Regions from separate parts of the Streptomyces sp. NPDC002564 genome, predicted to be linked through region 2. Evidence: riboswitches for the same ligand, from Rfam matches in the RefSeq annotation. Region 2 holds a riboswitch; the other holds the start of a gene.

Region 1 (4,615 bases), on a different contig from region 2:
GCCGGACGGGCTCAGGCTGATAGCACCCGGGACCGAGCGCGCGCTGCTGGGGCCGATGCCGGTGCGCACCCTGCCCGGGGTGGGGCCCGCGACGGGGGACCATCTGCGGCGGGCCGGGATCACCACGGTCGAGGAGCTGGCGGAGGCCGGTGAGGACGAGCTCGTACGGCTGCTCGGGAAGTCCCACGGCGGCTCGCTGTACGCGATGGCGCTCGCGCGGGACGAGCGGCCCGTGGTCGCCGAGCGGGAGTCGAAGTCGGTCAGTGTCGAGGACACCTACGACGTGGACATCCACGACCGGGTGCGGGTCCGTACGGAGGTCGGGCGGCTCGCCGAGCGGTGTGTGCAGCGGCTGCGGGCGGCCGGGCACTCGGGGCGGACGATCGTGCTCAAGGTCCGCCGGTTCGACTTCTCCACGCTGACCCGGTCCGAGACGCTCCGGGGGCCCACGGACGACCCCGGGGTGGTGCGGGAGGCCGCCGCGCGGCTGCTCGAGTCGGTGGACACCACGGGCGGGGTGCGGCTGCTCGGCGTGGGCGTCACGGGTCTCGCGGACTACACGCAGGAGGACCTCTTCGCGCAGGCGCAGGCCGCCGAGGCGGCGCTGGCCGTGGCGGCGGCGGAGAGCGCCGCGCAGGTCGTGCCCGGGGACGACGGCGGGGCCGGCGGGGGCGCGGAGGCCGATCCGGAGGGCGGGGAGCCCGTGGTGCGTGCCGAGGACGGTGCCCAGGAGTCCGTGGCGCCGGCCGAGCGGCGGTGGGCGGCCGGACACGACGTGCGGCATGCCGAGTACGGGCACGGGTGGGTGCAGGGGAGCGGCCTGGGGCGGGTCACGGTGCGTTTCGAGACGCCGGGTTCCCCGCCCGGGCGGGTGCGGACCTTCCGGACGGACGACGTGGATCTGGCGCCCGCCGAGCCGCTGCCCCTGGTCGGCGTGGGGCTGCGCAGCGAGGGTGTGGCACGGGCGGGGCTCAAGGGTCCGTCCACGACTGATGGTGCGCGGGCGGCGGAGGCGGCTGAGGCCCGCTCGGGGCCGGGCTGAGACGGGCTCGCGCGGGTGGCGGGCGGGGTCAGGGGGTCTCGGTGCCCGCGATCCGGCCGAAGGTCTGGTCCGGGGGAGGCGCGGACCCGGGCGGCGTCGTGTCCAGGCCGTAGTGGTGGTAGAGCTGCAGCTCCTGCTCGGGGGAGAGGTGCCGGCCCACGCCGAAGTCCGGGGCGTCCTTGATCAGGGCGCGGTCGAAGGGGATCCGCAGGGTGCCGTCCTCGGTCAGCTCGCTCGGCTCCAGCGGGACGAAGGCGTCGCGGCTGAACAGGCCGGTGCGTATGGCCGCCCACTCCGGGGCGCCGGTGGCGTCGTCGAGGTAGACCTCGTCGATCGTCCCGATCTTGGCCCCGGTCCGGTCGAACGCCTTGCGGCCGATCAGGTTGCGCGGATCGATGTCGGTCTGCACGGGCCCTCCAGCTGATCGAGGCTTGTCGAAATCGGGTGCAACTCATCCTTATTCAGTCGTAGTCACTACGAAAGAGCACTTCGGGGCAGGCGGCCACTCGAGGGAAGGCCCACGGGCCTCGCTGGTAGGCTGGCGACTGGCTGCTGACCCCGTGCGGGAGAGCTCTCCGGAAAGCGACTTCCGGAGGCGCCGAAGGAGCAAATCCTCCCCGGAATCTCTCAGGCACCCGTACCGCACGGACGAGGTCACTCTGGAAAGCAGGGCGGGCGTCGGGCGGGCACGTTCGGGACCCTTCCTCACCGACGGTGAAAGCAGATCCGCCCCGGGACATGGGCGGCCCTGTGAAGCTCTCAGGTTGAGATGACAGAGGGGGAGGCCGTCCGGGTACCCGCGCCGTGGTACCCCTCGCAGGTCGTGCAGACCAGGAGGCCTCCGCCATGACTGCCACCCATCGCATCCCGCTCGCCGAGCTCGAGCAGGGCATCCCCTTCGAGCAGCGGCACATCGGACCCGACGCGGAAGCTCGGGCCAAGATGCTCGCCCAGGTCGGGTACGGCTCGCTCGACGAGCTGACGGCCGCCGCGGTGCCGGATGTGATCAAGAACGCCGAGGCGCTCGACCTGCCCGGTGCGCGCACCGAGGCGGAGGTGCTGGCCGAGCTGCGCTCCCTCGCGGACCGCAACCAGGTCCTCGACTCCATGATCGGGCTCGGTTACTACGGGACGTTCACCCCGCCGGTCATCCTGCGGAACGTCATGGAGAATCCCGCCTGGTACACGGCCTACACGCCGTACCAGCCGGAGATCTCGCAGGGCCGCCTCGAGGCGCTGCTGAACTTCCAGACCATGGTCGCGGAGCTGACCGGCCTGCCCACCTCGGGCGCCTCGCTCCTCGACGAGGGCACCGCGGCCGCCGAGGCCATGGCCCTCTCGCGCCGCATGGGCAAGGTCAAGAACGGCGTCTTCCTCATCGACGCGGACACCCTGCCGCAGACCGTCGCCGTGATACAGACCCGCGCGGAGCCCACCGGTGTCGAGATCGTCGTCGCCGACCTGAGCGAGGGCATTCCCGCCGAGATCGCCGAGCGCGGTGTCGTGGGCGTGCTCCTGCAGTACCCGGGCGCCTCCGGTGTCGTACGCGACATCAAGCCGCTGATCGACCAGGCGCACGAGATCGGCGCCGTCGTCAGCGTCGCCGCCGACCTGCTCGCCCTGACGCTGCTCACCTCGCCCGGCGAGCTGGGCGCCGACATCGCCGTCGGCACGACCCAGCGCTTCGGCGTGCCGATGGGCTTCGGCGGTCCGCACGCCGGTTACATGGCGGTCCGCGAGAAGTTCGCGCGCAGCCTGCCCGGGCGGCTCGTCGGCGTCTCCGTCGACGCCGACGGCAACAAGGCCTACCGCCTGGCGCTGCAGACCCGTGAGCAGCACATCCGCCGCGAGAAGGCCACCAGCAACATCTGTACCGCACAGGTGCTGCTCGCGGTCATGGCCGGAATGTACGCCGTCTACCACGGCCCCGAGGGCCTGAAGGCCATCGCGCGGCGCACCCACCGGTACGCGACGCTGCTCGCGGCGGGTCTGACCGCCGGCGGCGTCGAGGTCGTGCACGGCGCGTACTTCGACACCCTCACCGTGCGCGCCGAGGGCAGGGCGGAGCAGCTCGTCTCCGCCGCCCGCGAAGGCGGCGTCAACATCCACCCGGTGGACGCCGACCACGTCTCGATCGCCTGCGACGAGACCACCACGCGCAAGCAGCTGACCGCCGTGTGGAGCGCGTTCGGCGTCGAGGCCGACATCGAGGCGCTCGACGCCGGGACCGCGGACACCCTGCCCGAAGGGCTGCTGCGCGGCGACGACTACCTCGCCCACCCGGTCTTCCACCAGTACCGCTCCGAGACGGCCATGCTGCGCTACCTGCGCCGGCTCTCCGACCGTGACTACGCGCTGGACCGCGGCATGATCCCGCTGGGCTCCTGCACCATGAAGCTCAACGCGACCACCGAGATGGAGCCGGTCACCTGGCCCGAGTTCGGCCAGCTGCACCCCTTCGCGCCCGCCCAGCAGGCCCAGGGCTACCTCACGCTCATCCGTGAGCTGGAGGAGCGCCTCGCCGAGGTCACCGGCTACGACAAGGTCTCCCTGCAGCCCAACGCCGGGTCGCAGGGCGAGCTCGCGGGCCTCCTCGCGGTGCGCGGCTACCACCGGGCCAACGGCGACGAGCAGCGCACCGTCTGCCTCATCCCGTCGTCCGCGCACGGCACGAACGCCGCGAGCGCCGTCATGGCCGGCATGAAGGTCGTCGTCGTGAAGACCGCCGAGGACGGCGAGGTCGACATCGAGGACCTCCGCGCCAAGATCGAGAAGCACCGCGACGAGCTGGCCGTGCTGATGATCACCTACCCCTCGACGCACGGCGTCTTCGAGGAGCACGTGGCCGACATCTGCGCGTCCGTGCACGAGGCCGGCGGCCAGGTGTACGTGGACGGGGCCAACCTCAACGCCCTGGTGGGCCTCGCCAAGCCGGGCCACTTCGGCGGCGACGTCTCGCACCTGAACCTGCACAAGACCTTCTGCATCCCGCACGGCGGCGGCGGCCCCGGCGTCGGTCCGGTCGGTGTCCGCGAGCACCTCGCGCCGTACCTGCCCAACCATCCGCTGCAGCCCGCGGCCGGTCCCGAGACCGGTGTCGGTCCGATCTCCGCCGCGCCCTGGGGCTCCGCAGGCATCCTGCCGATCTCCTGGTCGTACGTGCGCCTCATGGGCGGCGAGGGCCTCAAGCGCGCCACGCAGGTCGCGGTGCTCTCCGCCAACTACATCGCCAAGCGGCTCGAGCCGCACTTCCCGGTGCTCTACACCGGCCCCGGCGGTCTCGTCGCGCACGAGTGCATCATCGACCTGCGGCCGCTCAGCAAGGCGACGGGCGTCAGCGTCGACGACATCGCCAAGCGGCTCATCGACTACGGCTTCCACGCGCCGACCATGTCGTTCCCGGTCGCCGGCACGCTGATGATCGAGCCGACGGAGAGCGAGGACCTGAACGAGATCGACCGGTTCTGCGAGGCGATGATCGCCATCCGCCGGGAGATCGAGAAGGTCGGCGCCGGCGAGTGGACCGCCGACGACAACCCGCTGCGCAACGCGCCGCACACCGCCGCGGTGCTG
Region 2 (4,615 bases):
GTTGGTGAGGACGGTGCCCTGGGCCTCCATGACGGCGACCGGAGCGAAGTTCTCCGAGGCGATCATCTCGAGGGTGGACTGCTGGCGGTGGAGCTCGGCGTCGACGGCGGCGGCGACGTCCGGGTCCAGCTCGTGGAGGGGGGTGTTCAGAAGCGACATCACACGATCCCTATCGGTATGGGTCAGCCGGCGGCGAAGGCGGTGTACTCATCGGCGGAGAGCAGGTCGCCCGGCTCCTCGGCGATGCGCACCTTGAACAGCCAACCACCCTCGAACGGGGCGGAGTTGACCAGCGAGGGGTCGTCCACGACGTCCTGGTTGGCCTCGACGACCTCGCCGGTCACCGGCGAGTACAGGTCGCTGACCGACTTGGTCGACTCCAGCTCGCCGCAGGTCTCGCCCGCGGTGACCGTGTCGCCGACCTCCGGAAGCTGCACGAAGACGACGTCACCGAGCGCGTTGGCCGCGTGCTCCGTGATGCCGATGGCCGACACGCCTTCCTCGGCGGCCGACAGCCACTCGTGCTCCTTGCTGTAACGCAGCTGCTGGGGGTTGCTCATGACCTGAATTCTCCTGTACGCGGGTGGGTGCTGCGGAACGAGAAAGATGTGCGTGGGGTCACTTCTGCGGCGCGTCGGGCCGCGCCCACGCGGGGACGGTCGCCTACAGCGTCACTTCTGGCGCTTGTAGAACGGCAGGGCCACGACCTCGTACGGCTCGTGGGTGCCGCGGATGTCCACGCCGACGCCCTCGGTGCCCGGGGCCGCGTGCTCGACGTCGACGTACGCCATCGCGAGCGGCTTGCCCAGCGTCGGGGACGGGGCGCCGGAGGTGACCTCACCGATCACCTTGCCGCCGGCGACCACCGGGAAACCGGCGCGCGGCACGCGGCGGCCCTCGGCGATCAGGCCGACGAGCTTGCGCGGCGGCGCCGACTCGGCGCGCTCGGCGGCGGCCGCGAGCGCCGCGCGGCCCACGAAGGTCTCCGACTGCGACGTCTTCTCGAACTTCACCACCCGGCCCAGCCCGGCGTCGAACGGCGTCAGCTCGGCGGTCAGCTCGTGCCCGTACAGCGGCATGCCGGCCTCCAGGCGCAGCGTGTCGCGGCAGGAGAGACCGGCCGGGACCAGACCGACCGGCGTGCCCGCCTCCAGGAGCGCGCCCCACAGCTTCTCCGCGTCACCGGGGGAGACGAACAGCTCGAAGCCGTCCTCGCCGGTGTAGCCGGTGCGGGCGATCAGCGCGGGCACGCCCGCGACGGTGCCGGGCAGGCCCGCGTAGTACTTCAGGCCGTCCAGGTCCGCGTCCGTGAGTGACTTCAGGATGCCGGGGGACTCGGGACCCTGGATCGCGAGCAGGGCGTACGCGTCGCGGTCGTCACGGACCTCGGCGTCGAAGCCCTCGGCGCGGGCGGTCAGCGCGTCGAGCACGACCTGCGCGTTCGAGGCGTTGGCGACCACCATGTACTCGGGGGCCCCGGCCGCGCCGAGGCGGTAGACGATCAGGTCGTCCAGGATCCCGCCGTCCTCCGCGACGATCATCGTGTAGCGGGCGCGGCCGACACCGACGGAGCCGATGTTGCCGACCAGCGCGAAGTTCAGGAAGTCCGCGGCCGCGGGGCCGGTGACCGTGATCTCGCCCATGTGCGACAGGTCGAAGAGGCCGGCCTTGGTGCGCACGGCGTTGTGCTCGTCGCGCTCGCTGGCGTACCGCAGCGGCATGTCCCAGCCCGCGAAGTCGGTCATGGTCGCGCCGAGCGAACGATGCACGGCATCGAGGGCGGTCAGACGGGGGGCAGTGCTCATGAAGGGAACTCCCAGGGCATGACGGGCGAGGTCGATCCTCCCCATCTGTCATCGGAACCTGAGAGGTTCGCCGAGAGCGTCCCGATGTCCGAGACGCCCGGCTTGCACCTTGGGTGGGGCCACCGGGGCGGCCCGCTTTTCAGATGTGCCTCGCCCGCGCGGTACGGGGCCTGAGAGATTCAAGGGAGGGACTTGCTCCTTCGGCGCCCCGGAGGCACAGTGCGTGCCCGGTCCGGGAACTCTCCCGCGCGGATTCAAACGGCCGGTATGGAGTTGGCGCGCACATCATTGCACGCGCCCCCCTCCAGGGGGACCCGTGACCGGGTACTCGTCCGGTGCCCCCGGAACGCCCTTGTGCCGCATTACCTTCTCTTTACACTTGCTGGGGAAGCAGTACGTGACCGCTATGGGGAGGCCGATCACGGTGCGCAGCAGGACCAGTGTCTACGCCACGACCTCGGGGGTGGCGCTGCCCGGACAGGCCGCCGTCCCCGCCACCGAGCGCTGCGGCCCGCTGCCCGTGGCCGTCGTCCGCGACCTGCGCGGCCGCCGCGGTCACAGCCCGCGCCGCCTCACCTTCGACGAGGGCGACCTCGTCGTCGTCTCCGGGCTGCCCGGCGGCGGAAAGTCGACCCTCATGCGGCAGGCCGTCACGGGCCCCCGCATCGACTCCCAGGACACCCGCGACCGCTGGGCCCGCCGGATGCCCCGCCTGCTGCCCTACGCGGTCTACCGCCCCCTGGTCCGCCTCGCGCACTACGCGGGCCTGCGCCGCGCCCTGCGCTCCGGCGCCGGCGTCGTGGTGCACGACTGCGGCACCCAGGCCTGGGTGCGCCGCTGGCTCGCCCGCGAGGCGGCCCGGCGCGGCACCGCCCTGCACCTGCTGCTGCTCGACGTGCCCGCCGACACCGCGCTGCAGGGCCAGCTCGCCCGCGGCCGCGGCGTCTCGCGGTACGCCTTCGCCCGCCACCGCAGAACGGTCGGGCGGCTCGTCGGCGCCACCGAGCGCGGCGACCTGCCCCGCGGCTGCGGCTCCGCGGTGCTGCTCGACCGGGCGGCGGCCCAGGCGCTGCGCGGGATCGCCTTCGATCGCCGGGCCGTGCGGCGTTAGGGTTCGAGCCGCAGCAAGAGCGGTCGCGAGCAGGGGTTGGACGTTGGACATGGACTTTCCGGCGCAGGCACACGCCCATCCGTACGGCGGATGGCCGGGCAACGAACTAGAGGAGGTCCTCGCGGCCTCCCTCGGCGGCCCCGCCACGGCGGGCGCCCGGATCGTCGAGGTGCTCGGCCGCAGCCACATATGGATCCCGCTGCCGAACGGCGGCGGGCCCGAGAGCGGCACCCTGGACCTGCCGACCCTGGAGATCGAGGGCCAGGCGTACGTCCCCGTCTTCACCTCCGAGCAGCAGTTCCACCAGGCCCTGGGCGAGGCCGCCGACCGCATGGGCCGCACCGTGGCGCCCGCCGTCGAGTTCGCCCGCGGCCTGCCCCCGCAGCTCGGCATCGCGCTGAACCCGGACGGCACCGTCGGCGTCCCGCTGCCGCCCTCCGCCGTCGCCGAGCTCGCCCGGTCGGGCCGCACCGAGCTGGACGGCCCCACCAGCGGCGGCCGGGTACGTCTGTTCGAGCCGGACTGGCAGGAGGACCCCGTCGACTTCCTGACCGCCGCCGCCCGCGAGTTCGAGGCGACGGGCGTGGTGCTCACCGCCCGCCGCTGCCTGGCGACCGTGGAGACGGACGACCCGGCGCTCTTCGTCGGCGTCGAGCTGTCCACCTGGGAGGGCGGCGCCCGCGAGCTGCCCATGGAGGCCCTGGGGCGCGCCCTCGGCGCGGTCCCCGCGCCCTGGCCGGTCAACCTCGTGCTGCTCGACGTGGCGCAGGATCCGGTGGGCGACTGGCTGCGCGCCCGGGTGCGGCCCTTCTACCACCGCGGGGCCTGAGGCGGGCGGGGCGCTCCGGCGCGACGCGGCCCGCCGGGCCCGAGGTGTCGTACGTCAAGTCCGTGCCAGGATCGCCGCTTAAGCTGGTTCCATGACCCGGTCGGGGCACACACCGTGCCGGGCGACGGGGTACGCGGGTTCGAAGCGAAGGGGCGGTTACGGGTGAGTGCGTCGGGCACGGCCGCGGGCGATGGGGTCTCCCCAGGACGAGCTGGTCCGAGCCCCTGGGGACAGGTCGAGCAGATGCTGCGCCAGGTGACGCCGGGGCGCTACGACGCCTACGAGGCACTGCTGCGCGCGCTCGCCGCCGACCGGGTGTGGATGCTGCTCTGGCACGGCCAGGCCGGATCCCCCGACGCCCAGTACGGCAACATGGAGGTCGAGGGCCTCGGCTACGCCCCCTGTGTGACCTCCGCCCAGGAGCTCTCCGCCAGCGGCTGGAACCGCAGCTACGAGGTGGTGCGCGGGGTCGACGCCGCCCGCACCCTCTACCCCGACCACTACGGCCTCTGGCTCAACCCGCACGCGCCCGGCGGCGGCGTGGGCATCCCCTGGCTGGATCTGCGCCGTATCGCCACGGGCCTGGACCTGCTGCCCGCGGGCCCGCTCCGGCTCACCGAGCCGAGCATCGAAATCCCGCAGTTCTATGCCTTGTTGACGCAGAACGCGCACCGCACCCCCGCGGTGCGCTCGCTGCGCCGCGCCTGGGTGCAGCCCGCGCTCGGCGCGCCCTATCTGGCCATCGGCCTGGACGTGTACGACACCTCGCCGCCGTCGGTCGACGCGGTGCGGGCGATGATGCAGCAGTCCATCCCCGCCGTCCCCGAGGGCCTGCCGGTCTCGACCGTCGCGATGTCCGACGACTACGAC

The links. A riboswitch is a leader RNA that binds a small molecule or an ion and turns the genes downstream of it on or off. The one in region 2 is predicted to bind glycine.
Region 1: linked by a shared signal. The riboswitch ahead of gcvP (aminomethyl-transferring glycine dehydrogenase) and the one ahead of gcvT (glycine cleavage system aminomethyltransferase GcvT) in region 2 are both predicted to bind glycine.

The regions. Positions count from the first base shown of each region.
Region 1 is NZ_JBIARE010000005.1:9,315-13,929, forward strand. It holds gene ACFYXE_RS18810 (DNA polymerase IV) at 1-1,042, shown strand, start outside; gene ACFYXE_RS18815 (PRC-barrel domain-containing protein) at 1,071-1,451, opposite strand; glycine riboswitch at 1,596-1,695, shown strand; gene gcvP (aminomethyl-transferring glycine dehydrogenase) at 1,889-4,615, shown strand, end outside.
Region 2 is NZ_JBIARE010000001.1:1,222,937-1,227,551, forward strand. It holds gene glyA (serine hydroxymethyltransferase) at 1-159, opposite strand, end outside; gene gcvH (glycine cleavage system protein GcvH) at 183-560, opposite strand; gene gcvT (glycine cleavage system aminomethyltransferase GcvT) at 672-1,805, opposite strand; glycine riboswitch at 1,955-2,062, opposite strand; gene ACFYXE_RS05625 (AAA family ATPase) at 2,212-2,916, shown strand; gene ACFYXE_RS05630 (enhanced serine sensitivity protein SseB) at 2,966-3,745, shown strand; gene ACFYXE_RS05635 (enhanced serine sensitivity protein SseB C-terminal domain-containing protein) at 3,908-4,615, shown strand, end outside.